Regions from separate parts of the Kocuria sp. GQ42 genome, predicted to be linked through region 2. Evidence: predicted binding sites of a transcription regulator. Region 2 holds the regulator's gene; the other holds the start of a gene.
What was found. Region 2 encodes LexA, which represses DNA repair genes until DNA is damaged. Its sites were predicted from a motif close to TCGAACANNTGTTCGA; they were not measured.
Positions count from the first base shown of each region.

Region 1: the regulator LexA is predicted to act here: its motif matches at 11,769-11,784, upstream of AC6CH6_RS03615 (DNA polymerase III subunit alpha).

Region 1 covers NZ_JCAXEN010000001.1:764,943-779,406, reverse strand. The annotation lists gene AC6CH6_RS03645 (lycopene cyclase family protein) at 1-634, opposite strand, end outside; gene AC6CH6_RS03640 (M3 family metallopeptidase) at 837-2,924, shown strand; gene AC6CH6_RS03635 (HIT family protein) at 2,974-3,552, opposite strand; gene thrS (threonine--tRNA ligase) at 3,549-5,666, opposite strand; gene AC6CH6_RS03625 (MFS transporter) at 5,872-7,062, shown strand; gene AC6CH6_RS03620 (PRC and DUF2382 domain-containing protein) at 7,136-8,191, opposite strand; gene AC6CH6_RS03615 (DNA polymerase III subunit alpha) at 8,377-11,760, opposite strand; gene AC6CH6_RS03610 (LysR family transcriptional regulator) at 12,106-13,101, shown strand; gene AC6CH6_RS03605 (tartrate dehydrogenase) at 13,229-14,326, shown strand; gene AC6CH6_RS03600 (hypothetical protein) at 14,403-14,464, opposite strand, start outside.
Region 2 covers NZ_JCAXEN010000002.1:496,557-511,020, reverse strand. The annotation lists gene infC (translation initiation factor IF-3) at 81-1,100, opposite strand; gene AC6CH6_RS07795 (DUF503 domain-containing protein) at 1,464-1,760, opposite strand; gene AC6CH6_RS07790 (DUF1844 domain-containing protein) at 1,865-2,275, shown strand; gene AC6CH6_RS07785 (SseB family protein) at 2,319-3,173, opposite strand; gene priA (bifunctional 1-(5-phosphoribosyl)-5-((5-phosphoribosylamino)methylideneamino)imidazole-4-carboxamide isomerase/phosphoribosylanthranilate isomerase PriA) at 3,170-3,922, opposite strand; gene AC6CH6_RS07775 (CG2302 family histidine operon protein) at 3,990-4,151, opposite strand; gene hisH (imidazole glycerol phosphate synthase subunit HisH) at 4,148-4,915, opposite strand; gene hisB (imidazoleglycerol-phosphate dehydratase HisB) at 4,912-5,541, opposite strand; gene AC6CH6_RS07760 (histidinol-phosphate transaminase) at 5,684-6,787, opposite strand; gene AC6CH6_RS07755 (LysM peptidoglycan-binding domain-containing protein) at 6,864-7,292, opposite strand; gene lexA (transcriptional repressor LexA) at 7,637-8,416, shown strand; gene AC6CH6_RS07745 (ATP-dependent DNA helicase) at 8,566-10,644, opposite strand; gene hflX (GTPase HflX) at 10,649-12,277, opposite strand; gene AC6CH6_RS07735 (class I SAM-dependent methyltransferase) at 12,405-13,067, shown strand; gene dapF (diaminopimelate epimerase) at 13,125-14,114, opposite strand; gene miaA (tRNA (adenosine(37)-N6)-dimethylallyltransferase MiaA) at 14,165-14,464, opposite strand, start outside.

The DNA.
Region 1 (14,464 bases), on a different contig from region 2:
GGGTGATTTCGACGACGGCTTCTCGGGCTGAGATCGGCAGGACGCAGTGGAAATGCACGGGGTCGTGTTCGCCGGACCGAAAGTCGATGAAGGTGGCAACCGATGGGTCGAAGGAGTCGTGCGCAGTCCGCACCCGACGAACCTCACCCGACATGAGCAGTGGTGCCTTGATCCCGGTGGGGGGCACGGTGCTGTCGAAGCAGTGGGACGCCGTGACGAGCCGGCCATCGGAGAGGGCCACGTCCACCGAGCCGGCATGGACCCGTACGCGGGAAACTCGTGCGTCAAGCCGGGTGATCTGAGGGTTGGCATCGATGACGTCGTCGAAGCACCGGAAAACCGCCCGTGACGAGGTGAGGCACAGGCGGTGGCGCTCGAGCGGCAGCACCCGCTGGGCAGGTCCTGTGTCAACCGCGAGGCTCGTGAACGTGGCTGCGGGCGTCAGGGGCAACGGGAGGGCGTCGTCGTGCCAGTAGATCAGTGAACGGTGCGGGTATCGATCTCCGGCGTCGTCGATGATGAGGATCCGCGCCCCGGACAGCCCTGGTTCGCGGCTCAGGAAAAAGGCGAGGCTGCGCCCGGCAAGTCCACCGCCGGCAATGACGACGTCGTACTCCCTCGCGGGGTGGGTCATGAGCAAGGCACTCCTTCTCCGGACGCAGGCATCTCTGCGGCCATTCCCAGAACGTCAGTGGCCCTCGGGGCGAGGTCCAGTCTGGCCGATCCGTCAGGGGTCGTCGACGTCGTCTTCGGCGGCGACACCCGCGTCCACACCCGTTACACCGGGAGGCTAGTCTTGGTCGCACCCGTCCGCCCACCACGACAGAAGCCGGCCCTTGGACAACCCACTCCTGCGCCCCAGCCCGCTCCCCTACGAGCTTCCCGACTTCGGGCGGATCAAGGAGGAGCACTTCCTGCCGGCCTTCGAGGCGGCGATGGCCCAGGACCTCGAGTGCGTGCGGGCGATCCTGGCCGACCCGGACCCGCCCACCTTCGCCAACACCATCGAGGCCCTCGAGCGCGGGGGTCTGGCCCTGGACCGGGTCGAGTCGGTCTTCTTCACGCTGACCGCGGCGCACAACACGGAGGGCATCCAGCGGATCTACCAGGAGCTCGCCCCGCGGCTGTCGGAGCACAAGGCGGACTTCACGCTCAACAAGGAGCTCTACGCCCGGGTCCGGCGGGTGGACCGCACCGACCTGGAGCCGTGGCAGCTGCGCGCACTGGACGAGTACGTCTCCTGGTTCGCGAACTCCGGTGCGGAGCTGACCCTGGACGACCAGCGGCGGCTCCGGGAGATCAACGACGAGCTCTCGGAGCTGAGCATCGGCTACGGCAACGACCTGATCCGGGAGGTCAACGCCTCCGCCGTGGTCGTCGACGACCCGGCGGAGCTGGACGGGCTGTCCCCCACGGACGTCGAGGCCGCCGCCTCCGCGGCCGCCGAGAACGAGATGCCCGGCCGGTACCTGCTCACGCCCTCGCTGTTCACCGTGCAGCCCGTGCTGTCGGTGCTCACGGACCGCGCGCTGCGCCGGCGGATCCACCTGGCCGCCGTCAACCGCGGCACCGGCGAGCACGGCGGCGAGGGCTCGCAGAGCCGCACGGACCTGGTTCCCGTGGCCGCCCGGATCGCCCGGCTGCGCGCGGAGCAGGCCGGGCTGCTCGGCTACCGCAGCCACGGCGACCACGTCATGGCCGGGAACACGGCCCCGTCCCAGGAGGCGGTGCACGAGATGCTGGAGCGGATCACCGGCCCCGCCGTGCGCAACGCCCTCGAGGAGCGGACGGAGCTCGAGCAGCTGGCCGGGCACCCGATCGAGGCGTGGGACTGGCCGTTCTGGGCCGAGCGGCTGCGCCGGGAGCGCTACGCCGTGGACGCCTCCGCGCTGCGGGAGCACTTCGAGCTGGAGTCCGTGCTGGAGCACGGGATCTTCCGCACAGCCCGGGAGCTCTACGGGCTGGTCTTCACCGAGCGCCCCGACCTGGACGGCTACCTGCCGCAGGTGCGGGTGTGGGAGGTCACCGACGAGGCGGGCCGCGGCGTGGGGCTGTTCCTGGGCGACTGGTTCACGCGACCCACCAAGCAGGGCGGCGCCTGGATGGGGTCGCTGGTGCACCAGAACCGGCTGACCGGTCAGCGCCCCGTCGTCGTCAACAACGCGAACTTCACCCGGCCGCCCGCGGGCAGGCCCAAGCTGCTGACCCTGGACGAGGTGGTGACGGTCTTCCACGAGTTCGGCCACGCGCTGCACGGGCTGCTCTCCGACGTGCATCTGCCCTCGTTCTCCGGGACGAAGGTGCCGCGGGACTTCGTGGAGTACCCCTCCCAGGTGCACGAGATGTGGGTGCTGCACCCGGAGGTGCTCCGGCACTACGCCCGCCACCACCGCACGGGCGAGCCGATCCCCGAGGAGACCCTCGCGGGCCTGCGGGAGGCCTCCGCGCACGGGCAGGGCTACCGGACCGTCGAGTACCTCGCCTCGACCTACCTGGATCTCGCGTGGCACGGGATCGAGGACCCCGCCGAGCTGCCGGACCCCCGGACCGTGGAGCAGGAGGCGCTCGCCCGCGCCGGGGTGGACGTGGACGGCATCGCCCCGCGCTACCGGACCGGGTACTTCAAGCACATCTTCGCCGGCGGCTACTCCGCGGGCTACTACTCCTACATCTGGTCCGAGATCCTCGACGCCGACACGGCGCAGTGGTTCACGTCCCGCGGCGGACCGACCCGGGAGAACGGGCGGCGCTTCGCCGAGGAGGTGCTCTCCCGTGGCAATGAGACCGCCCCGATGGAGGCCTTCGAGGCCCTGCTGGGACGCCGCCCGCACCTCGGTGCGCTGCTGGAGCGGCGCGGCCTCCAGCCGCGGGAGGAGTTCGTCCACCGGCGGCGCGGTGCTCCCGCCCGGGACGCCCGCGGCTGAGCGCCGCGGCACCCGGGGGCGGACGGCTCGGGTGTGACGACGACGCGGATCAGGCCGCGGGCCAGGCGTCGGCGATGTCCTGGCGGGTGTCCCCGAGGGTCTGCATGATGGCCTTGGTCCCGGCGAGGACGGGCATGAAGTTGGCGTCCCCGTTCCAGCGCGGCACCACGTGCTGGTGCAGGTGTCCCGAGAGGGAGCCGCCGGCCGCGGCCCCCAGGTTGATGCCCACGTTGAAGGCGTGCGGGGACGCGACGCTGCGGATCGTGGCGACCGCAGTGCGGGTCAGGTCCGTCAGCTCCCGCAGCTCCGCCGGCTCGAGCTCCGTCAGATCGGCCACGTGCCGGTACGGGCAGACCATGAGGTGGCCGGGGTTGTACGGGAACAGGTTGAGGATCACGAAGCAGTGCTCGCCGCGGTGGACGATCAGCGACTCCTCGTCCGCGCGCTGCGGGCCGTTGCAGAAGGGGCACCCGGGGTCCTCCCGCACGGACGGGTCCTCGCCGCGCACGTAGGCGAGCCGGTGCGGGGTCCACAGCCGCTGGAAGCTGTCGGGCACCCCGGGGATCTCGAACTCGTCCTGGCGGATCCAGTGGTGCGGGGGCCCGGCGTCGGGCGCCGTACCGGTCACTGCCCCACCCCGGCCGTCTCCGCGGCGGCGCGGGGGTCCTCGGCGGCGGCGGCCGTCGGCTCCTCGTTGATCCGGCCCTGGATGTGCGCCACGATCCGCTCCACGGCCTCGCCGACCGGGACGCCGTTGTCCTGCGAGCCGTCGCGGAAGCGGAAGGACACGGCGTTCGCCTCGGCGTCCTCCCCGCCCGCGATGAGCACGAACGGGACCTTCTCCTTGGAGGCGGTGCGGATCTTCTTGGGGAACCGGTCCGAGCCGGCGTCGAGCTCCACGCGCACGCCGCGGGCCCGCAGCGTGTCCACCACGCCCTGCAGGTAGTCGTTGAAGGCCTCGGCCACCGGGATCGCCACGACCTGGACGGGGGCCAGCCACGCCGGGAACGCCCCGGCGTAGTGCTCCACCAGCACCCCCATGAACCGCTCCACGGAGCCGAACAGGGCACGGTGGATCATCACGGGCCGCTGCCGGGTGCCGTCGGCGGCCTGGTACTCGAGGTCGAAGCGCTCCGGCAGGTTGAAGTCGAGCTGGATGGTGGACATCTGCCAGGTCCGCCCGATCGCGTCCTTGGCCTGCACCGAGATCTTCGGGCCGTAGAACGCGGCGCCGCCGGCGTCCGGGACCAAGTCCAGCCCGGACTCGGCCGCGACCTCGGCGAGGGTGTTCGTGGCCTCCTCCCAGAGCTCGTCCGAGCCCACGAACTTCTCGGGGTCCTTCGTGGAGAGCTCGAGGTAGAAGTCGTCCAGCCCGTAGTCCTTGAGCAGGTCCAGCACGAAGCCGAGCGTGGTGGTCAGCTCCGCCTTCATCTGCTCCCGGGTGCAGTAGATGTGGGCGTCGTCCTGGGTCATGCCCCGCACCCGGGTCAGGCCGTGCACCACGCCGGACTTCTCGTACCGGTAGACCTGCCCGAACTCGAACAGGCGCAGCGGCAGCTCCCGGTAGGAGCGGCCCCGGGAGCGGAAGATGAGGTTGTGCATCGGGCAGTTCATGGGCTTCAGGTAGTAGTCCTGGCCCTGCTTGGTCAGCTCCCCGGTCTGCGGGTCCCGCTCCTCGTCCACGTGCATCGCGGGGAACATGCCCTCGCGGTACCAGTCGAGGTGGCCGGAGACCTCGTAGAGGTGGCCCTTGGTGATGTGCGGGGTGTAGACGAACTCGTAGCCGGCCTCCGTGTGGCGCTCCCGGGAGTAGTCCTCCATGGTCTTGCGGATGATCCCGCCCCGGGGGTGGAACACCGGAAGGCCGGAGCCGAGCTCGTCGGGGAAGGAGAACAGGTCCATCTCCGAGCCGAGCCGGCGGTGGTCGCGCCGCTCCGCCTCGGCGAGGCGGTTCTTGTACGCGGTGAGGTCCTCCTTGGACGGCCACGCGGTGCCGTAGATGCGCTGGAGCTGCTTGTTCTTCTCGGAGCCGCGCCAGTAGGCGGCGGCCGAGCGCATCAGGGCGTAGCCGTTGCCGATCAGCTTGGTGTCCGGCAGGTGCGGGCCGCGGCACAGGTCCTTCCAGACCGTCTCCCCGGTCTTGCGGTCCACGTTGTCGTAGATCGTCAGCTCGCCGGCGGCGACCTCCACGGAGGCGCCCTCCGCGGCGGCGTCCACGTCCGCGCCGGAGCCGGGGCCCTGGGACAGGGCGATGAGCTCGAGCTTGTACGGCTCGTCCGCCATCTCGGCCCGGGCCTCCTCCTCGCTCACCGCACGGCGGCGGAAGGACTGGGTGGAGTTCACGATCCGCTGCATCCGCTTCTCGATGGTCTTGAGGTCCTCGGGCGTGAACGCCTGCTCGACGTCGAAGTCGAAGTAGAAGCCGTCGGTGATGTACGGGCCGATGCCGAGCTTGGCGTCCTCGTGCAGCTGCTGCACGGCCTGGGCCATGACGTGGGCGGCGGAGTGGCGGAGCACCTCGAGGCCCTCCGGATCGGAGATCAGCACCCGCTCCACGGCGTCCCCGTCGGCCAGCCCGGTGGCGAGGTCCTTGAGCACGCCGTTGACCCGGGCCACCACCACGGAGCGGTCCTCGCGGTACAGGTCCGCGGCGGACGTCCCGGTCCCCACCGTGCGCTGCTCGCCGTCGACGGTGATCGTGAGGGGGGCGGACTCGGGCTGGTGCTCGGGCACGGTGGTCATGGGGAAGGTGCTCCTCGGGTCGGGATCGGCACGCACCGGTACGGGGGGCGCGTGGCAGCGGCACCGGCGGGCGGCGCGCACTGCATCGATGGTACCTGTCGGCCGGTGGGGGCCGCGGCGGTGAGATGATGGCCGGCGGAGGTGAGGCCACCCGATGCCCGCAGACGTTCCCGGACCGCCCGACCCGCCCGCACCGGGAGGGGAGGTGCCCTCTCCCCCGCCGCACCGGCTGTGGACCGCCGGCTTCGTGCTGATGTGGGCGGGCCAGTTCCTCATCTCCATGAACTTCTACCTGCTGATGACCGTCATGGCGCTCTACGCCATGGAGCGCTTCGGCACGGACGAGGCGCTGGCCGGGGTGGCCACGAGCGCGTTCATCGTCGGGGCGGTCCTGGCGCGGCTGCTCACCGGCAAGTACATGGAGCTGCTCGGGCGCCGGCGCGTGCTGCTCGCCGCGCTCGTGCTGCTGGCACTGTGCGCCGCCGCCTACCTGCTCGATACCGGCTTCTGGGGCCTGCTGGTGGTGCGGGTGCTCAACGGCGTGGGCTTCGGCATGGCCACCACCGTGCTGCCCGCGTCCGTCCAGGCCCTCATCCCCGCGCACCGGCGGGGCGAGGGCACCGGGTACTTCATGCTCTCCACCACCCTGGCCGCCGCGCTGGGTCCCCTGGCGGGACTGAGCCTGTCCACGGCGGTGGGCTACGACACGCTCTTCGGGGTGTGCACGGCGGTCGCCCTGCTGGGCCTCGCCGTGGGAGCCGTCACCCGGGTCCCCGAGCTCAGTCTCTCCGCCGAGCAGCGGGCGGGGCTGCGCTCCTTCTCCGTGGGGCAGTTCGTGGAAGCGCGGGCCCTGCCCGTCTCGGCGCTCATGCTCTTCGTGGGCGTGGGGTACTCGGCGGTCCTGTCCTTCCTCAACCCGTTCGCCGTGCAGGCGGACCTCGTGGGCCCCGCGGGCGCGTACTTCGTGGCCTACGCCGTCACCGTCCTGGTGAGCCGCCCGTTCGCGGGCCGGCTGCAGGACCGGCGCGGGGACAACGCGGTGCTGTACCCGTCGCTGCTGCTCTTCGTGGTGGCGCTGCTGCTGCTCGCGGCCGCGGACTCGCCGTTCCTCGTGCTCGCCTCGGGCACGGTGCTGGGCGTGGGCTACGGGGCGGTGCTCTCGGCGGCCCAGGCCGCCGCGGTCCGCTCGGCCCCGCTCACCCGCGTGGGGCTGTCCACGTCGACCTACTTCCTGTGCATGGACGTGGGTGTGGCGCTGGGCCCGATGCTCATGGGGGCTCTGGTCCCCGCGCTCGGCTACCGGGGGATGTACGTGGCGGCCGCGGCGGTGGTCGCGCTGGGCCTGGTCTACTACGCGGCCGTGCCCGGCACGCGGGCCCGGCGGGCAGCGGGGTGAACAGCGTCCGGCACGACGACGGGGCCCCCGTCACCGGAACGGTGACGGGGGCCCCGGAGTCGATCGGGTGCGATCAGATGCGGTCGCGGCGATCGTCGTCGGTCAGGCCGGTGCCGCGCTCGGCGTCGGTCTCGACCTCGACCTGCTCCTTGCGGACCTCGGCGTCGACGCGCTCGGTGTCGCGGACGGTGTCCTTCTCGAGGCCGACCTTCTCGACGCCCACGGTCTCCTTGGCGACGACGGGGCGCTCCTCGTGGAGGGTCACGTCGACGTCCTCCTCGCCGATGGTGCCGGCGGTGGCCTCGGTGCCGCTCAGCGGGGTGCGCTCGACACGGACCTCTTCGCGCTCGAGGGGCACGTCCACGGTCTCGTTCTCCGTGACCACGTACTTGCGCAGACGGGCGCGGCCGGTCTCCTGACGCTCCTTGCCGACGTGCAGCTGCTCCTCGTGGCGGACCACGCCGTTGTCGACACGGTCGGTGCGGTCGCGGTCGGTGTCGGTGAGCCCGGCGGTGCGGTCACGGTCACGGTCGACGTCGGCGATCCCAGCGGTGCGGTCACGGTCACGGTCGGTGTCGGTGAGCCCGGCGGTGCGGTCACGGTCACGGTCGGTCTCGGCGTAGCCGGCGGTACCGGTGACCCCGGCGGTGCCGGCGGTGTCGGTGGCCGGGACGGCGTTGCGGTCGGTGTCCGCGGCGTAGCGGTCGTCGCGGTCGGCGAGACCTGCGGCGCCGGCGGTCCCGGCGGCGCCAGCGGTGCCGGCAACGCCGGCGGTGCGGTCACGGTCGGTGCGGTCGCGGTCGTCGGCGTCGTTGCCGGAGTAGTTCATCTTGTAGTAACGGTAGATCTCCTCCTCCTCGGCCGGGGAGAGGTGCTGGTCCGCGTCCACGTTCGGGGCGTCCTTGACGACGTCCTTGGTGTAGGGAAGGACGAGGCGGTCGCCGTCCTGCTGGGCGCCGTCGGCGGGGACGAAGCTCTCCTTGGTGCCGAACAGACCGGTGTTGACGGTCACGAAGGTGACCTCTTCGGTGTTGTCGTCCAGGAAGACCTGCTCGACCTTGCCGATCTTGTCGCCGTCCGACCCGTAGGCGGTGGCGGACAGCAGTGCGTTCACGTCGTACGTAGCCATGAGAACTCCTTCTCTATTCTGCGAGGCAACGGGCTCCCCTGGACGGGGGGCTCGCCGCGGACGATCTCCGCCCGGGGAGGCGGGGTGCAGCTCGTCCGCTGTTATTAGTAACCATACTGGCAATCAGTTCGCTGGCCAATGGCTTCACCGAGAGTGAAACCCCTGGATCCGGGCGGTTTCCCGGCTCATCCTGCCCCTGATCCCCGGAGGATCGGCGGGGCCGCGGCGCGCACTGCGGCCGGGGTTCCGGGGTCGGCCAGGTCCCAGGCCTGCTCGGCGCTGATGCTGATCCCCCGGGGCCCGGTGCGCCGCGTCCGGCCCCGCACCAGCAGCATCCGCGTGCCGAACAGGTGCTGCCCCGAGCGGGTCTGGGCGTCGGAGAAGAAGGCGCAGTCCACCGCGCCCGTGCCGTCGTCGAGACTGACGAAGACCACCCGCCGGCCGCTGCGCATGGGCGGGGTCATGGTCGAGACCCGCACCCCCGCCACGAGCACCTCGGACCGGTTGCGCAGCTCCAGCAGCCGCTCCGCGGGCGTGACCCCGAGCTCGCCGAGCAGGGGCGCCCAGCTCTCCAGCAGGTGCGCCGAGACGTCCACCGCGAGCAGGTCCAGCTCGGTGCGGACCTTCTCCGCCAGGGTGGGCTCGGGGCGCTCCGCGGGCAGGGCGCGCAGCTCGAGGTCCCCGAGCGGAAGGGCCAGCTGCCCCTCGACCTCCCCGTCCGGCCGGGCGGGCCGGCCGCTGTCCGCCCGGATCCGCAGGGCGTGCACCAGGTCGGCGCGGGAAGCGGGACCGCCGGAGCGGCGCAGCAGGCCGTCGAAGGCCCCCACGGCGGCGAGGCGCTCGAGGGTGCGCCGGGCCGGACGGGCCCGCTGCCGCAGCTCGGCGAGCGAGGCGTAGGGCTGCCCCGCCACGATCCGGCGGACCTCGGCCCGGGAGACCCCGTGGATCCCGGTGAGGGCCAGGCGCACGCCCAGGCGGGCGGGGTCGTCGTCGAGCCGTTCCACGCGGTAGTGCTCGTCGGAGCGGTTGACGTCCACGGGCAGGACGGGGATGCCCATCCGCCGCGCCTCCCCCACGAGCAGGCGCTTGGGGTACATCCCGGGATCGTGCTCCCACAGCCCCGCGAGGAACGCCTCCGGGTGGTGGGCCTTCAGCCACGCGGACTGGTAGGTGGGCACCGCGAACGCCGCTCCGTGGGCCTTGCAGAAGCCGAACGAGCCGAACGCCGCCAGGGTCTCCCAGACCCGGTCCACCACGTCCAGGGGGTAGTCCCGCGCCCGGGCCCGCTCGCGGAAGAACTCCTCCACCTCGAGCTGGCGCTCGGAGCCCAGCCGGCGGCGCAGCTCGTCGGCCCGGGCGAGACCGCACCCGGTGAAGGTGTCGAGGATGCGCAGGACCTGCTCGTGGAAGACGGTCACGCCGTGGGTCTCGGCGAGGATCGGGTCGAGGGACGGGTGGATCGAGACGGGCGCGGACCAGCCGTGGCGGTGCTCCAGGTAGGGGCGCACCATGTCCGAGTGCATGGGCCCGGGACGGAACAGGGAGATGTCCACGATGAGGTCGCGGAAGCTCGTGGGCGCCATCTTGCCGATGAGCTCGCGCTGGCCCGGGGACTCGATCTGGAAGCACCCCAGGGTGTGGGTCGAGCGGATGAGCTCGAACGTCCTCCCGTCGTCCACGGGGATCGCCTCGAGGTCCAGGCGGGGCCGGTCCGGGTGGGTGCGGGCCACCTCGTCGACGGCGTGGGCGAGCGCCGACTGCATCCGCACGCCGAGGATGTCGAGCTTGAGCATGCCCATGGGGTCCATGTCGTGCTTGTCGAACTGGCTCATGGGCATCCCCGTCCCGCTGGACTGCACCGGCGTGCGGTCCAGGAGGCTCAGGTCCCCCAGGATCACCCCGCACGGGTGCATGGAGATGTGCCGGGGCAGCCGGTCCAGGCGCTCGGTGAGGTCCACGAGGAGGTCGAGCTGCTTCTCCTGGGCCACCTGCTCGGCGAAGTCCCGCAGCTCCGGCTGGCGGGCGATGGTCTCCCGCAGCGCCGAGGCCGGCAGGTGCCACAGCTGCTTGGCGGCACCGTCCACGGTCTCGGGGTCGATGCCGAGCGCCAGCCCGGCGTCCCGGACGGCGCCGCGGGCCCGGTAGGCGTTCTGCATGCTCATGAGACTCACCCGTTCGGGGCCGAAGCGCTCGAAGATCCGCCGGTAGACGCGGTGGCGCTCGGCCGACTCGACGTCGATGTCGATGTCCGGGAGGGTCGAACGGTCGTTGGAGAGGAAGCGCTCGAAGAGCAGCTCGTGCTCGAGCGGGTCCACCTGGGAGACGTCGAGCAGATAGTTGACGAGCGAGGACACCCCCGAGCCGCGGGCGGCGTGGCGGACCCCCATCTGCCCGATCATCGCGGAGACCTCGGCCACGGTGAGGAAGTAGGAGGCGAAGCCGAGGTCCTCGATCACCCCCAGCTCCTGCTCCAGCCGGTCCCGCACGGCCCGCCTCGCGCGGCGGCCCGGGTAGCGGCGGCCCAGTCCCGTCTCGCACCGGGCCCGCAGCTCCGCGGGCGCCGGCCGGTCCAGGCCCAGCACGGAGGCCTCGGGCACCACCGGCCGCCCCCAGCCGCAGTCGGCCACCGGGTCCAGCCGGCACCGGTCGGCCACCCGCTGGGTGCCCGCCAGCAGGGCCGAGGTCCCGGCGACGCCGAGGTCCGCGGCCCGGGCGATCTCCGCGGCGAGCGCGCGCATCTGCCGGGCGGACTTGAGCCAGCCCTGGCCGTTGGGCTGCAGCGGCTCCGGCGCCGCCGTCCGCCGGGACGTCCCGGTCCGTCCGGCGCCCCTGCCGCCGGGGGCGTGGCCGGCGCGCGCCCCGAGGGTCTCGAGCGGGGTGAGGGCGCGGGCGGCGTCGAGGACGTCGGCGGTGGCGGCCTCGGCGGGGGTGGCGTAGCGCACCGCGTTGGTCAGCACAGGGGTCAGCCCCGCCTCGAGGGCGGCGCGCAGCATCCGGGCCGCGTGGGAGGTGCTGCACGCCGTGCCGGGGGCGGCGAGGTGCGAGACCACCTCCACGGCGAGCGCCGGTGCGGGGAGCAGGGCCCGCCAGCGGGCCAGGGCGGCGCGCCCGGTGCGGTAGCGGCGGGCCGCGAGCTCCTGCCCGACGTCGGAGGCGGGCCCGAGCAGGACGGTCAGGACCGGCTCCCCGTGCCGGGGCGAGTGTGCGGAGGCCGCGATCTCGGCGGCGGTCACCCCGGGCGGGCCCGCTGCGGCGTGGGCGGTGGAGACGAGCCGGCACAGGGCGGCGTAGCCCGCACCGGCGGTGCCACCGGCCGCCAGGACCACCACGCGGCCGAGGGCGCGCTCGCGGCCGGGGTCCAGCAGGGCGAGGTCGACCCCCAGGACCGGGTCGATGCCGTGCTCCCGGCACGCGCCCAGGTGCTTGATCGCGCCGTAGAGCCCGTCCCGGTCGGTGCAGGCGAGCGCGTCCGCGCCGTCCGCCGCGGCGGCGGCCGCCAGGACGGCAGGCCGGCTGACCCCGAAGTGGGCGCTGAAGGCGGTGGCGACGTGCAGGTGCGGAAAGCTCACGCCCCCATTCGAATACGTGTTCGAATCTTAAGTCAATTGCAAACTGCCGAGGCCGCGAGAATCCCGGCTCCTGGGCGTCCGTCGCGGCGCACGCGGGCCCGGGACGACGCCGAGCCGGGCGGGACACGATCCGCCCACGGCCCGCAGGGGCGCCGCGCACGGGGACGCCCTGGTTCCAGGACGGGGGAGGCCGCACTTCTGTGGCATGTTGTTTCCTGCACCCACGGGCAGGACCGAGGGGTCCGCACCCCCGGGGCGGGTCGGGGCCGCACGGACGCGGCCCCACGGCAGGACGGGGCGGTCGGGCCCGTACGCCCCGCCGCACGGACGCAGGAGGAGACGACGATGGACGTCCGGCAGCTCACGTACTTCCTGGCCGTGGTGGACCACGGCGGCTTCACCCGGGCCGCGGAGCAGCTGCTCATCGCCCAGCCCTCCCTGTCCCAGACCGTCAAGGGCCTCGAGCGGGAACTGGGGGTGCCGCTGTTCCACCGGATCGGGCGGCGGGTGGTGCTCAGCGAGGCCGGCGAGGAGCTGGTGGGCCCGGCCCGGGTGGTGGTCCGGGACCTGGAGGCCGCCCGGGCCGCCGTCGACGACCTGCGCGGGGTGCGCAGCGGCCGCCTGGACGTGGTCGCCATGCCCTCCCCCGGCGTCGAACCGCTCACGTCGATGATCGCCGCCTACGCGCGGGCCCACCCGGCCGTGACGGTCAGCGTGGACGCGGCCTTCACCCCCGAGGAGGTGGCCGACGCGGTGCGCACCGGCCGCGCCGAGATCGGCGTCCTGGGCTCGGAGCACCCGTTCCGCTCCGCCGAGGTCGAGGTGATGCACCTGGGGCAGCAGCCCCTGGTGCTGATCGTGGCACCGCAGGCGGACACCTTCGGTGGCGGGGACGCCATCCGCCGGGAGGACCTGGCCGGGCACCGGGTGGTCGTCTCCCAGCAGGGCTCGCTGATGCGGCGGCTGGTCGACGACGCCCTGGCCGGCGGGGTGCCGGTCGAGATCGCCGCCGAGGTCGCCCACCGCACCTCGGTCCTCCCGCTGGTGCTGGCAGGGGTCGGGCACGCGGTGCTGCCCTCCTCCTGGACCCCGCTGGCACGCCAGGCAGGGCTGCGGGTGCTGCGGATCGAACCGGTCACCGTGCTGCACGTGGCCGCGCTCAGCCGCCCGGCGCACCTGACCCCGGCCGCCCGCGCGTTCCTGGCGGTCGCCGCCGAGCACGCGGCCCGGCACGCCGCGGACCACCCCCGGGCACCGGAGCGGGCGGCGCCGGGCCGGGCCGAGGGGGCGGGCCGGCAGGAGGGGACGGCGCCGCAGGACGTGCCGCGGATCGTGTCATAGGGAATCCCTATCCGGGGGATGGGATTCCGGTCTTGGACCTCACGCTGCTCGGAGCGCTCTACTGGAACCCGGTGCCGCGCTGCGCTGCGGACACCACGACCGGAGCACCCGAGAAGGAGAGCACCCCATGGCCGAGCACCAGGTCTTCACGATCGCCTCGATCCCCGCCGACGGCGTCGGCCAGGAGGTCGTCGCCGCCGGCCGCACGGTCCTGGACGCGCTGGCCGCCCAGTCGAACGGGGCGTTCTCCTTCGACTGGACCGAGTTCCCCTGGGGCAGTGCGTACTACGCCCAGCACGGGGTCATGATGCCGGCCGACGGGCTGGAGACCCTCCAGGACTTCGACGCGATTCTTTTCGGCGCCGTGGGGTGGGAGAACGTCCCCGACCACGTCAGCCTGTGGGGGCTGCGGCTGAACATCACCCAGAACTTCGACCAGTGGGCCAACATCCGCCCCGTGCGCTTCCTCCCCGGAGTGGTCTCCCCGCTGCGCAAGGCCGACGACACCGAGCTGGACTGGGTCGTGGTCCGGGAGAACAGCGAGGGCGAGTACGCCGGACTCGGCGGGCGCAACCTCGCCGGCCGGGGTCCCGGCAACGAGGTCGCCGTGCAGTCCTCCCTGTTCACGGAGAAGGGCTGCGAGCGCATCATCCGCTTCGCCTTCGACCTCGCCCGCACCCGCACGGTCCAGAAGGTCTCCAGCGTCACCAAGTCCAACGCCCAGCAGTACGGCATGGTCCTGTGGGACGAGGTCTTCGCCCGCGTCGCCGCCGACTACCCCGACGTGACGACCGAGTCCGTGCTGGTGGACGCGATGAGCGCCAAGTTCGTCCTGCACCCCGAAGAGCTCTCGGTCGTGGTGGCCTCCAACCTCAACGCCGACATCCTCTCCGACCTCGGCTCCGCCCTGGCCGGCAGCCTCGGCCTCGCCGCCAGCGCGAACCTCAACCCCGAGCGGCGGTTCCCCTCGATGTTCGAACCCGTCCACGGCACCGCTCCGGACATCGCCAGGAAGGGCATCGCCAACCCGATCGGCACCATCGCCAGCGCCGCCCTGATGCTCGACCACTTCGGGCTGCACACCGAGGCCCGCCGGGTCGAGGCCGCGATCGAGGCCACCACCGCCGCCGGCCACCTCACCCGCGACATCGGCGGCACCGCCGACACCGACGAGATCACCCGGGCCGTCGTCGACGCCCTGGCCGCCTCCCTGACCTCCGCCTGAGGCTTCCCGTCCCTCCGGCCCCCGCCCCGCCCGGGGCGCCTCCGGGGACCGGCCGGCACCGCGCCGGGCACGGCGGTCAGCGTCCCGTGGCGCAGATCGCCCGCTCGATCAGGGAGGCGCTGCGGCGGTCGACCTCGT
Region 2 (14,464 bases):
CCCTGGGCGCAGCCGGGACCGGCTGCGCGCCGCGGGGCGCTGTCAGTTCTGCTCCGCTCGCGCGGAAGGTCGTGCGCCGCTCAGGCCTGGGGCCCGGGCTTGGCTCCCGGCTTGGGACCGGGCCAGGGGGCCTTCGGCGCCGCGGCCGGGGCCTTGGACGCCGGGGCCTTGGACGCCGGGGCCTTGGGCGCCGGGGCCTTCGGGGCCGGCGGCTTCGGGGCGGCCTTCGGCGCCGGGGCCTCGACGACCTCGGGCTCCGGTGCCTCCGCGACCTCGGGCGCCGGGGTCTCGACGACCTCGGGCGCCTCCGGCTCGGCGACCTCGGGCTCGGTGACCGCGGGCTCGACGACCTCGGGCTCGGGGGCGGCGGCCTGCACCGTCTCCGGGACCTCTGGGGCCGGTGCCGGCTCCTGGACCTCGGGCTCCGGGGCCGGCTGCTGCACCGGCTCCTCGGCCTGCCCGGCCCGTTCGCGCAGCTCGGCCGGGAACGCGTCCCCGATCGACTGGGTCACGGGCGCCGCGGAGGACGTGTCGATCTTGTCCTTCGCCTTGCGCTCGTTCTCGGCCTTCGCCTCGTCGCGCTGCTTCTGGCGGCGCGCCTCGGCCTTGGCCTCGGCCTTGTTCTTCAGCGGGCCCACGACCATCACCATGTTGCGGCCGTCGACCCGGGGGCTCGACTCGACCGCACCGACCTCCGCGACGTCGTTCGCGAAGCGCTCGAGCAGGCGGACGCCCATCTCGGGGCGCTGCTGCTCGCGGCCGCGGAACTGGATCATGGCCTTGACCTTGTCGCCGGCCCCGAGGAACCGCTTGGCGTGGCCGACCTTGGTCTCGTAGTCGTGGGTGTCGATCTTGAGCCGGAACCGGACCTCCTTGAGGACCGTGTTCGTCTGGTTCTTGCGCGACTCCCGGGCCTTGACCGCGGCCTCGTACTTGTACTTGCCGAAGTCCATGAGCTTGGCCACCGGCGGCTTGGCGTTGGGCGCCACCTCGACCAGATCGAGATCCGATTCGCGGGCCAGCCTCAGTGCGTCCTCGACGCGGACGATGCCGACCTGCTCGCCTGCGGGTCCGACGAGACGGACTTCGGGGACTCGGATTCTGTCATTGATACGTGGATCGCTAATGCCGTGCTCCTGATGTTCTGCGTGGTCGCCCGGAGGTTTCCGGGGACCTCATGGTTCGGTCCGGTCCGCAACGACAAAAGCCCCCGCTGCGGTCGGCAAGCGGAGGCTCATCGGTGCACCACCCGGGGGTGGCGCGCTGCGTGACGGAGCGGACGCGGGAACTCCCGGCCGTGCCGTCGTGCGGACGATGTCGTCGCGGACCCGGCGGCCGTGGGCAGGTCGTCCGAGCGGATCGGGGACCGTGGCCGGCGCGGGTGGGAGTCTCCTCCACTTGCACACTGCCGACCAGTCTAGCCCATGGGCCGCCGGTTCGGGAAACGGCGGGCGTGCGCGCTGTCACTCGTCCTCGGTGCTGTACAGGGCCCGGCGGGCCGAGAGCAGCTCCGTCTCCGGGCGGGCGGCGACGAAGCGCTCGACGTCGTCGAGGACCTCGACGAGGCGGGCGGCGTCGGCCGCGACCACGGCGGTGCCCACCAGGGCCCGGCGGTGGAGCTCCAGGTGGCCGACCTCGGCCGCGGTCACGGGGAACCGGCGGCGCAGCTCCGCGACGAGGGGCCGCACCACGGAGCGCTTGCCCTTCAGGGAGTGCACGTCCCCCAGGAGCACGTCGAACTCGATCCACCCGATCCACACGGCGTCCCCGCCTCCTCCCGGCCGTCCCCGGCCTCCCCAGCAGGATAGTGCCGGCGGGGCCGGGACGGTCCGGGCGGCGGACAGCGGTGTGGCAGAGTTGGGCCATGACTTCCGAGAACACCTTCCGCTTCGACGACGACGCCGCACGGTCCGGCCAGGAGATCCCGCAGGAGACGGTCAGCGCCGTCGACGAGCAGATGCGCGACATCGCGGAGGTCCCCGCCATCGAGGTCATCACGACCGCGGCCGTGCACCTCATGAGCGCCGCCGCCGTGAAGTGCGGTCTCGCCGCCGGCGAGGACGCGGAGGAGCTCAAGGACCTCGACGAGGCGCGCAAGCTCATCACCGCGCTGGCCGGCTTCGTCACCGCCGCGGCCCCGGAGATCGGCTCGCAGCACGCCGCTCCGCTGCGCGACGGTCTGCGCACCCTGCAGCTCGCGTTCCGGGAGGCCTCGCGCTACCCGGACGCCCCCGGCCAGGGACCCGGCGAGCGGTTCACGGGTCCCGTCACCTGAGGACCGTCACCACGAGTGCGCGGGCTGATCCGGGTTCCCCGGGTCAGCCCGCCGTCGTGAGACGCAGCTGCATCGAGTCCACGTCCTCCGCGAGGGCCGGCTCGACGCTCAGCCGGGCCTGGAAGCGGGCGACGACGTCGTCCAGCTGCGCCCGGTCGAGCCCGGCGCGCAGGGACAGCACCACGGCCAGCTCGGGGCCCGCCCCGCCGCCCCGGACGACCGCCTCGTCCGCGGCGCGAACGGCCACCCCGTCGCCGGGGGCCGTCCCCACGCCGAGCACCCCGGGCAGGTCCTCGGCGCAGCGCCGCACGGCCGCCTCGACCGCCGCGCTGCGGTAGGAGGGCGTCCAGGTCCTGCCCTGGGCCAGCGCCCAGAGGGCCGGGCGGCGCACGACGAACGGGAGCGCCGCGCCCGGGTCGAGCACCAGCAGCTGGGTGCCGTCCTTGACCGCGGCCACGGCCGCCCGGCGGACGTCCGTGGCCACCGGCCGCGCTTGGGCGTGCCAGCCCGCGAGCGCCGCGGTGGACGTGAAGACCGGCAGCACCTGCCGGCCGTCCGCCGCCCGCAGGGACACGAGCGCCATGTCGGCCTCCTTGTCGGCCACCAGACCGGCCTCGGTCACGGTCGAGGCCGAGACCTCGGCCACGACGGGCACGAACACCCGGGTCCCGGCCAGCGCGGCGACCACCGCGGCCTCGTCCCCCCTCCCCGCGCGCAGGTCCTCGAGGGCCTGCAGCACGGCCGGGGCGGCGGCGCCGTCGTCGTCGGGGAAGCGGTGGGTGTGGCTGGTGCCCTCCCCCAGGTCGCGCCCGGCCCAGGCCTGGCCGCCGGTGTCCGCCGTGCCGCCCGCGCCCGCGAGCTGGGCGGCGATGTGCCCCGGGAGGGGCCGCTCCGTCACCGCGCTCCCGGCCGGCCCGCCACGTCGAGGGCCTCCTCGAGGGTGAAGCGGCCAGCGTAGAGGGCCTTGCCCACGATCGCGCCCTCGACGCCGGAGGGCACCAGGGTGCGCAGGGCGGCGAGGTCCTCGAGCGAGGAGATCCCCCCGGAGGCGACCACGGGCTTGTCGGTGCGGGTCGCGACCTCCTGCAGCAGCTCCAGGTTGGGGCCCTTGAGGGTGCCGTCCTTGGTGACGTCGGTGACCACGTAGCGGGCGCACCCGTGCTCCTCGAGGCGGTCCAGGACCTCCCAGAGGTCCCCGCCCTCCTCGGTCCAGCCGCGGGCGGCGAGGACGGTGCCCCGCACGTCGAGGCCCACCGCGATGACGTCGCCGTGCTCGGCGATGACCTTCTGCGTCCACTCGGGGTTCTCCAGGGCCGCCGTGCCCAGGTTGATCCGCGCGGGGTCCAGGGACAGCGCCCGCTCCAGCGAGGCGTCGTCGCGGATGCCGCCGGACATCTCGACCTTCAGCTCCAGCTCGGCGGCCACGCGGCGGAGGACGTCGATGTTGTCGCCGCGGCCGAAGGCGGCGTCGAGGTCCACGAGGTGGATCCACTCGGCGCCGGCCTCCTGCCACGCGAGGGCGGCCTCGAGCGGGTCGCCGTAGCCGGTCTCGGAGCCGGCCTCGCCCTGGACCAGGCGCACGGCCTGGCCGTCCGCGACGTCGACGGCGGGCAGCAGCTGGAGGCGGGGGGTCTCGCTCAGGGACATGGGTTCTCTTCTCTCGGTGCTCGGGTGCTCGGGTGCGGGTGTGCGGGCGTTCGGGGTGGGCCCGGGCTCAGCGGCCCTGGAACCAGGCGTACCAGCCGTAGCCGACCAGGGCCGCCGCGACGGCGGCCAGGAGGACGACTGTCCACAGCGGCTTGCGCTGCTGGTGGAACGAGATGGCGCCGCCGGCGACGAACGCCCCGAGCACCATGACGACGACGGCCGCGCTCACGCGGCGCCGTCCTGGCTCTCCAGGGTCGGCCGGCCGGCCAGGGTGTCCCCGCCGAGGGGGTCGCCGGCCTTGAGGTGGTCGAGGCGTCCCGTGCGCGGCAGGGTGCCGAGCCAGTTGCGCAGCAGCTGGATGCCGGCCTCGGAGGACTTCTCGGGGTGGAACTGCGTGGCGCACAGGGCCCCGTTCTCCACGGCGGCGATGAAGCGCCCGCCGTGGTCGGACCAGGTGACCTGCGGCGGCCGCATTTTCTGGATGCTCTGCGGGAAGTCCCACTCCTGCACCCCGTAGGAGTGCACGAAGTAGAAGCGCTGGTCCTCGATGCCCCGGAACAGGACGCTGCCCTCGGGCGGCTGGACCGTGTTCCAGCCCATGTGCGGGACGACGTCGGCCTTCAGCCGTTCGACGACGCCGGGCCACTCGCCCATGCCCTCGGTCTGCCGGCCGTGCTCCACCCCGGAGTCGAAGAGGACCTGCAGGCCCACGCAGATGCCCAGCACGGGCCGTCCTCCGGCGAGGCGGCGGCCGATCAGGCGCAGCCCGTCCACGGAGCGCAGACCGTCCATGACGGCGGCGAACGCGCCCACGCCGGGGACCACGAGGCCGTCGGCGTCGAGCACCGCCTCGGGGTCGGCGCTGAGCACCACGTCCGCGCCGGCGGCCTCGAGGGCGCGCACGGCCGAGCGCACGTTGCCGGCGCCGTAGTCGAGGACCGTGACGGTGGGCCGGGCGGCGCCGTCGGTCGCGGTGGTGCCGTCGGTGCTCACAGGGCCCCCTTCGTGGACGGGATGCCGCGGACCCGGGGATCGTGCTCCACGGCCTGGCGCAGCGCGCGGGCCAGGGCCTTGAACTGGGCCTCGGCGATGTGGTGCGGGTCCCGGCCGGCCAGCAGGGTGACGTGCAGGCAGATCCCGGCGTGGTAGGCCAGGGACTCGAAGACGTGCTGGACCATGGAGCCGGTGAAGTGCCCGCCGATGAGGTGGTACTGCTGGCCCTCCGGCTCGCCGGTGTGCACCACGTAGGGCCGGCCGGAGATGTCGACCACGGCGTTGGCCAGGGCCTCGTCCAGCGGGACGGTGGCCTCGCCGAAGCGGCGGATCCCGGCCTTCTCGCCCAGCGCCTGACGCAGGGCGTCCCCGAGGACGATCGCGGTGTCCTCGACCGTGTGGTGGACGTCGATGTGGGTGTCCCCGGTCGCCCGGATCCGCATGTCGATCAGGGAGTGCTTCGACAGCGCGGTGAGCATGTGGTCGTAGAAGGGCACCGAGGTGTCGATGTCGTTCTCGCCGGTGCCGTCGAGGTCGATCTCGACGGACACCGTGGACTCGCTCGTGCGCCGCTCCAGGGCGGCGCGGCGGGGCGCACGGGTGCCGGTGGTGGTCTGGTCGCTCATTCGGTGGGAACTCCTCGCGGGCGCGGCACGGCCGTCGGTGGGCCGCGGGTGGTCCGGGCCGGGACGCGCGGCGGCGCCCGGGCCCGGTGGTGGTGGTCTGCCTCCATGCTATCCGGGTCGGCAGGACCCGGCCCCGGGGCTCTCAGCCGCCGGAGACGATCCGCGCCATGCTGGTCAGGAACGCGGTGGTCTCCTCCTCGGTGCCGGCGGTGACGCGCAGGTGGCCGGGGATCCCGACGTCCCGCACGAGCACCCCTTCCTCGAGCAGCTCCCCCCACACGGCCCGGGAGTCCTCCATGCCGCCGAAGAACACGAAGTTCGAGTCCGACTCGGCCGGCTCCAGCCCGATCCGCTTGAGCTCGTCGACGATCCGGTCGCGCTGGACCTTGATGTCCTCCACGTTGGCCAGCAGCGACTCCGAGTGGCGCAGGGCCGCCAGGGCCGTGGCCTGAGTGACGGCGGAGAGGTGGTACGGCAGCCGGACCAGGCGCACGGCGTCGGCGACCTCCGGCGCCGCCGCGAAGTAGCCGAGGCGGGCTCCGGCGAGCGCGAACGCCTTGCTCATGGTGCGGGAGACGATCAGCCGGGGCCGGCCCTCGAGCAGCGTGAGCGCGGTGGGGGTGCCGCCGTGGGAGAACTCCGCGTACGCCTCGTCGACCACCACGACCGTGCGGAACTCCTCCCCCGCCTCGTACACGGCGGTGACCACGTCCGAGCCCAGCGCGGTGCCGGTCGGGTTGTTGGGCGAGCAGAGGAAGACCACGTCGGGGCGGTGCCGGCGCACCTGCTCGGCCGCGGACTCCGCGGACAGGCCGAAGTCCGCCGCCCGCTGCCCGGCGACGAAGCCGGTGTGCGTGCCGGAGGCCAGCAGCGGGTACATCGAGTAGGTGGGGACGAAGCTGAGCAGAGTGCGGCCGGGGCCGCCGAAGGCCTGCAGGATCTGCTGCAGGATCTCGTTGGACCCGTTGGCCGCCCACAGGTTCCCGGGCCCGAGCCCGTGGCCGAGGTACGCGGCGAGCTCCTCGCGCAGGGCGGTGAACTCGCGGTCCGGGTACCGGTTGAGGGTCCAGGCCGCCTCGGTGACCTCCCGGACGATCGCCGCGTGCACGTCCGCCGGCACCGGATGGGTGTTCTCGTTGGTGTTGAGCGCCACGGCGACGTCGAGCTGCGGGGCGCCGTACGGCGTCTTGCCGCGCAGGTCGTCGCGGAGCGGGAGGGCGTTGAGTCGGTCCAGGTTCTGCGTCACCCGGACAGTTTAGTGCTCCGCCCGGCGCGTGCAGATCGGGGCGTGCAGAGCGGGGCGTGCTGATAGGGCGGGCGGCTCAGGCGGCCGGGACCTCGAGGAGCTGGCCGGCCACGAGCACGGAGCTGTCCAGGTCGTTGAGCTCCACGATCTCGTCCATGACCTCCCGCGGGTCCCGGTCCGGGTCGGCCGCCACGGCGAGCTCCCACAGGCTCTGCCCGGGGAACACGGTGGTCTGCTCGGTCCCGGAGCCCGGGACGGGTGCGCTCGTGGCCGTGGCCGTCGAGGGGACGAGGAAGATCACGGCGAGCACCACCAGGGCGGCGGAGCCGGCCAGGACGGGCAGCCCCAGGAACACCAGGCGGCCGCGGCGGGTCAGGGTCAGCGGGGTGCGGGACGCGGAGCGGGCGGGACGGGCCCGCCGGAGCGCACGGCCGAGCCCCCGGGCGGATCCTGCGGACTCGCGGCGGCGGGTGACGACGGCGGTGAGGGTGGCACTGGCACTCATGACATGAACTCCTTGACGTTCCCGCACGGAGCGGGCGATCTCGAACACCGGTCCGGTCGACGACCCTCGCGGGCCTCCATTCGATCGAACATACTTTCGAATACCGATGACCCATGTCTAGCACGTGTCTGCGAATGCTGTCGACAGCGGGTCGTACATATGTTTGAACACACACGGCGTGTCGCCTAGGCTGAGGACAGGTTCGGGCCCCCGGCCGGCGCGCGCTGCGGACCCCCTGCGCCTGCCGACCGGGACCTATCGAACCACCCGGGTCCGACATCGGAACCGGGACCGCGCAGACCGGCTGCGGCACCTGCAGCCGGACGGGAAAGGACGACGCTCCCATGGCCCAGCCCCCCACCCCCGAGGAGCCCCGCGCCCGGGGCGCCCGCCCCGGGGCGCGCTCGCGCAGCCGCGGGCTCACCGTGCGCCAGCGCACCATCCTCGAGGCCATCCAGCGCTCCATCGCCGAGCACGGCTATCCGCCGTCCATGCGGGAGATCGGGGACCTCGTGGGCCTGGCCTCGCTCTCCAGCGTCACCCACCAGCTCGCCCAGCTCGAGAAGCTGGGCTATCTGCGCCGGGACCCCAAGCGCCCGCGGGCCATGGAGGTGCTCACTCCCCTGCAGCTGCGCGGGACCGCCGGGGCGGAGTCCGCCGAGCCGTCGCAGGAGGCCCCGGCGGCACCGGCGGGCCGGACCGCTCGTCCGGCCGCCCAGAACGCCGTGGCCGAGCTGTCCACCTCGGCGGACGTGACGATGGTCCCCCTGGTGGGCCACATCGCCGCCGGCGGGCCGATCACGGCCGAGCAGTCCGTGGAGGACGTCCTCGCTCTGCCCCGCCAGCTGGTCGGGCACGGCGAGCTGTTCATGCTGCGCGTCAAGGGCGACTCGATGATCGACGCCGCGATCTGCGACGGCGACTGGGTGGTGGTGCGCCGGCAGAGCGCCGCCGACAACGGGGACATCGTGGCCGCCCTGCTCGACGACGAGGCCACGGTCAAGACCTTCCGCCAGCGGGACGGCCACACATGGCTGCTGCCGCAGAACACGCGCTACGAGCCGATCCTCGGCGACCACGCCACCGTGATGGGCAAGGTCGTCTCGGTGCTGCGCAGCCTCTGAGCCGCCGCACGCCCCCGGCACCCGGGCCCTCCGCCGCCGGCGGGGGGCCCGTTGCCGTCCGGGCCGGCCGCCGTCCGCACACCCTGCTGTCCGGACCCCGTGCGGGGCCGGCGCGGTCCGGGCAGACCCCGGGCGTCCGCCGGACGTGCTCAGCCCACGGAGAGCCGCTGCAGGGCGCCGAGCACCACCTGGCGGTCCGTGGTGGTCCACAGCGGCGGCAGGGACCCGCGGAGGAAGCCGCCGTAGCGGGCGGTCGCGATCCGGGAGTCCAGGATCGCCACGACGCCCCGGTCCCCGCCCGCGCGGATGAGCCGCCCGGCCCCCTGGGCGAGCCGCACGGCCGCGTGCGTCGCGGACACGGACATGAACCCGTTGCCGCCGGCCCGTTCCGCGGCGCGGCTGCGGGCGCTCGCCAGCGGGTCGTCCGGGCGCGGGAAGGGAATCCGGTCGATCATCACGAGCCGGCACGAGGCCCCCGGGACGTCGACGCCCTGCCACAGGCTCATCGTGCCGAACAGGCTCGTGGACGGGTCGTCGGTGAACTCCTGGACGAGCCCCGCGAGCGAGGACTCCCCCTGGCACAGGATCGGCAGCTCCGTGCGCCCGCGCAGCGCCTCGGCCGCCTCCTCCGCCGCCCGGCGGGAGGAGAAGAGCCCGAGGGCCCCACCCCTGGAGGCCTCCAGCAGGGCCAGCATCTCGTCCAGCTGGGCCTCCGTGAGCCGGCGGCCGGGCTTCTCCAGGTGCTTGGCGAGGTAGAGGATGCCCTGCTTCGGGTAGTCGAACGGGCTGCCGACGTCCACGCCCTCCCAGCGCGGGGCGCCCTCGCCCCGCAGGCCGAGGGCGCCGGCGGCGGAGTCGAAGGACGAGCCGACGGACAGGGTGGCGGAGGTGAGGACCACGGTGCGCCCGTCGAAGAGCCCCTCCCGCAGGGTGCCGGCCACGCTGAGCGGGGCCACGTGCAGGGTCGCCGGGTCGGTGTCCTCCGCGGGCACGTAGCCGCGGCCCGGCTCCCAGCCGCCCTGCCGCGAGATCCACAGCACCTCGCGGTGCTCCTCGGCGGCGAGGATCCGCTCGGCCAGGTCGAGGACGTCGCTCACCCGGGAGCGGGCCATCTGCCGGCCGGCGTCCCCGTCCTTCTCCCCGGGACCGGCCTTGGACTCGGTCATCACGGTGCGGGCGGCGTCCCGGATCTGGGCCACGGCCGCCGCCTGGGCGTCCCCGAGGCCTCGGTGCAGCAGCTCGGCGGGGGCACCCATCAGGGCGGCCTCGAGGTTGGCGGCCCCGGCGGTGAGCGAGTCGGGGCTCGCGGAGGTGTGCTTGCGCGCGGACGCGGCGGCCGAGCGGACCATCGCCGCGGAGAGCTGTCCGGTGACGGCGCCCGTCACCCGGTCCTGGAGCTCGTGGGCCTCGTCGATGACCACGACGTCGTGCTCGGGCAGCACCGTGATGCCCTCGAACGCGTTGATCGCGAGCAGGGCGTGGTTGGTGATGACGATGTCGGCCTCACCGGCCCGCTGCTTGGCGAGCTCCGCGAAGCAGTCCTCGACCAGGGGACAGCTGCGGCCCAGGCACTCCTTCGCCGTGACCGACACCTGGCGCCAGGCGCGGTCGCTGACCCCGGGGAGCACCTCGTCCCGGTCACCGGTCCCGGTCTCGCGGGCCCACTCGCGCAGGCGCTGGACCTCCTGGCCCAGCCGCCCGGGGTTCTCGGCGGCCTCGGGCTGCGGCGGGCCGGGGTGCGGGGCGGCGTCGGGCAGCGCGAAGAGCGCGCCGGGCTCGTCGTCGGACGGGTAGCCGCCCTCGATCTTGTGCAGGCACGCATAGTTGCTGCGGCCCTTGAGCAGGGCCACGTCCACGTCCCGCTCGAGCTCTCCCTCGAGGGCGGCCAGCAGGCGCGGCACGTCCCGGCCGACGATCTGCGACTGCAGCGCGAGCGTCGCGGTGGCCACGACCACCGGCTTGTCCGCGCGCTGGGCGTGCTCCACGAGCGGGGCCAGGTACGCGAGGGACTTGCCGGTGCCGGTCCCCGCCTGGACCAGCAGGTGCCGGCCCCGGTCGAGGGCCTCGGCCACCTTGGCGGTCATCAGCCGCTGCCCGTCCCGGACCTGCCCGCCCATCGCGGTCACGGCGGTGTCCAGCAGGGCCAGGGAGTCCTTGGCCCCGGGCAGGGTCTCCGGGCGCACGCCCGTGACGTCGTGCCCGGATTCGTCCACGAATGCGGCGGCCACGCGCTCAGGCGCTCTCGGCGCCGAAGCCGGGAGCGCGCTCGGGGGCGAACTCCGCGAGCTCGGCCGCGAGGTCCTCGCGGACCTTCACGAGCAGGTGGGTGCCCTCGGGCAGGTGCTCGGTGCGCAGGATCTCCGCGTCCCAGTCGTGCAGCCGGCTGACCACGTCGCCGCGCTGGTAGGGGACGAGCAGGTCCAGCACCGTCTCGGGCCGCGGGATGGACTCGCTGATCCGCTGCCGGAGCTCCTCGATGCCCTCCCCGGTGCGGGCCGAGACCACCACCACGTTGCGCTCGCGCTGCTTGATCCGCTCGACCACGAACGGGTCGGCGGCGTCCACCTTGTTCAGGGCGATGATCTCGGGGATGTTCTGCGCGTCGATGTCCGTGAAGACCTGGCGCACCGCGCGGATCTGGCCCTCCGGGTCCGGGTGGGAGGCGTCCACCACGTGCAGGATGAGGTCGGAGTCGGCGACCTCCTCCAGGGTGGAGCGGAACGCCTCGACGAGCTGCGTGGGCAGCGAGCGGACGAAGCCGACCGTGTCCGAGAGCGTGTAGCCGATGCCGTCCGGTGTCTGCGCGCGGCGGACCGTGGGGTCCAGGGTGGCGAACAGGGCGTTCTCCACGAGCACGCCCGCGTCCGTGAGCCGGTTCAGCAGCGAGGACTTGCCCGCGTTGGTGTAGCCGGCGATCGCCACCGAGGGCACGGAGTGGCGGCGGCGGTTGAGCCGCTTGGTCTCGCGCGCCGGCTTCATCGCGGCGATCTCGCGCCGCAGCTTGGCCATGCGGGTGCGGATGCGCCGGCGGTCCAGCTCGATCTTGGTCTCACCGGGGCCGCGGGAGCCGATGCCCTCACCGGCGGCGGCGCGACCGCCGGCCTGGCGGGACAGGGACTCGCCCCAGCCGCGCAGGCGCGGGAGCAGGTACTCGAGCTGGGCGAGCTCGACCTGGGCCTTGCCCTCCTTGGACTTGGCGTGCTGGGCGAAGATGTCGAGGATCAGACCCGTGCGGTCGATGACCTTGACCTTCACGACGTCCTCCAGCCCGCGCCGCTGGGAGGGGGCGAGCTCGGAGTCGACGACGACGGTGTCCGCGCCGGTCGCGGCGACGATGTCCCGCAGCTCCTTGGCCTTGCCCGAGCCCAGGTACGTGGCCGGGTCCGGCTTGAGCCGGCGCTGGACGATGCCGTCCAGCACCTCGGAGCCTGCGGTCTCGGCGAGCGCGGCCAGTTCGCGCAGGGAGTTCTCGGCCTCCGCGAGCGTGCCCTCCGTCCACAGTCCGGCCAGCACCACGCGCTCCAGGCGCAGCTGGCGGTACTCGAGCTCGGTGACGTCCTCGAGCTCGGTGGACAGGCCCGCGACGCGGCGCAGGGCGCGGCGCTCCTCGAGGTCCTGCTGGTCGCCGTCGTGGACGGTGTGCCCGTCTTCGGCGTCGGCCAGCTCTCGGGCCCGGCCGGAGAACCGGCCCGGCGCGGTGGGGTCGTCCTCGGGGGCGGTGTCCTGCCCGGCGGCCTGCTCCCGGGCCCGGGCCCGGGACAGCACGCGCTCGACGACGTCCTCCAGGTCCTGCCGGCTCAGGCCGTTCTCGGGCTCCGCGGCGTCGCGGGGCTCGGCAGGGGTTTCACGGGGGTGGGTCATGGTTCCTTTCGGACGGGATGCTGATCAGTACATTCTAGTGGCGGAGCCGGACATCCCGGCGTCCCGTCGGGGTCCGCGCCGGTTCCCGGTGCGTGCGCGGCGGGCGCTGTCGGTAGCATGGGGCGCTATGGCACCGCCTCCCGACTCCCCCGATCCCGTGGCCGGCCCGGCGACCCCCAACCCGGGGACCGAGCACTACTTCTCCGAGGACCCCTCGGTCCCCGAGGTGCGGCGGTCCGTGGCCGTGCGGCTGCGGGGGCGGGAGGTCTCGCTGCAGACCTCCAACGGGGTGTTCAGCCCGCGGGGTCTCGACAAGGGAACGTCCGTGCTGCTGGAAAATGTTCCCGACCCCGCCGGGGCGGAGCTCCTGGACATCGGCTGCGGGTGGGGTCCGATCGCGCTGAGCCTGGCCGGGTCCGCCCCGGGGGCCCGGGTCACGGCCGTGGACGTCAACGAGCGCTCCCTGGGGCTCACCCGGGACAACGCGGCGGCCCTGGGCCTGACCGGTGTGGAGGCGCTGCTGCCGGAGCAGGTGCCCGCGGAGCGGCGCTTCGACACCATCTGGTCCAATCCGCCCATCCGGATCGGCAAACAGCAGCTGCACGAGCTGCTGCTCCAGTGGCTGCCGCGGCTGGCCGAGGGCGGCACCGCGTGGCTGGTGGTGCAGAAGAACCTCGGGGCGGACTCGCTGCAGAAGTGGCTCGGCACCGCGCTGGGCGGCGGCTTCCGGGTCTCCCGGCACACGACCGACAAGGGGTTCCGGGTCCTGCTCGTCGAACGGCGGGACTGAGCGACCGGCACCGGGCCGGGTCCCACCCCACGAACCTCAGGCCTCAGGCCTCAGGCCTCAGACGAAGGTGCCCTCGGCCACCAGCACGGCCGGTCCGGCCAGCACCACGTGCTCGGCGCCGTCGGGCGCGGGGACGAACGTCACGGAGACGATCCCGCCGGGCACCTGCACCAGCCACTGGTCCGGGGCCGTGGCGCCGCCCCAGAAGCGGGTCGCGGCCGCCGCGGCGCACGCGCCCGTCCCGCAGGACTGCGTCTCGCCCACGCCGCGCTCGTGCACGCGCATCCGCACCCGGCCCACGCCGTCGTCGTCGCCGTCGGCGGGGACCACGAACTCGACGTTGGTCCCGTCCACGGGCTCCGGGCGCACGACGGGGGCAGTGTGCAGCCCGAGCTGGTCGAGCTTCTCCCCCTCCGCGAGCGCCACGACGGTGTGCGGGTTGCCCATGCCGATCGACAGCGCGGGGCGGGGCACCTGCAGCCCCTCGGCGGTCACGACGGCGTCCGAGCCGCGGGACCGGGCCGCGTCCCCGTCGAGGAAGGTCCACGGCCCCATGTCCACGGCGTAGCCGGAGTCGGTGCGGGCCACGGTCTTCACCCCGGCGCGGGTGCCGATGCGCAGCACGTCCCCCTCGGGGACCGCGGCGAGGCCCCGCTGGAGCAGGTAGTGGACGAAGACCCGGACCCCGTTGCCGCACATCTCGGCGACGGAGCCGTCGTTGTTGCGGTAGTCCATGAACCACTCGGCGTCCGGCGCCGCCTCGAGGACGGCCCGCCCCTCGGGGATCGCCTCGGAGCGCACGGCGCGGATCAGCCCGTCCCCCCCGATGCCGCGGTGGCGGTCGCACACCAGGGTCACCAGCTCGGCGTCCAGGGCCAGCTCCGCGTGCGGGTCGGTCAGCAGCACGAAGTCGTTGCCCGTGCCGTGGCCCTTAGCGAAGTCGCGGCCCCGGAGCTCCCCCCAGGGGCCGGCGTCGGCGCCGGGGGCGGTGTCCGGGGCGGGGCGGGTGTCCTCGTGCTGGGCGGTGGGGCTCTGGGCGGAAGTCACCCGGCCATGATACGCGGACCCGGCCGCCGGCCCGCGGCCGGGTCCGCGGTTCAGCCCTCGGCCGCGACCCGTTCGACGACGTCCACGGCGCGCTCCGCGAGGCCGGGCGCGGCCGGGTCGAGCCAGTGCACCCGGGGGTCCGCACGGAACCAGGTCCGCTGGCGGCGGGCGAAGCGGCGGGTGGCCACCACGGTGGCCTCGACCGCCTCCGCCACGGTGACGCGGCCGTCCACCACGTCCAGGAACTGGCCGTAGCCCAGGGCCCGGGAGGCCGTGCGCCCCTCGCGCAGCCCGCGGGCCGCCAGGGCGCGCACCTCGGTCTCCAGGCCGGCCTCGACCATGGCCCCGAC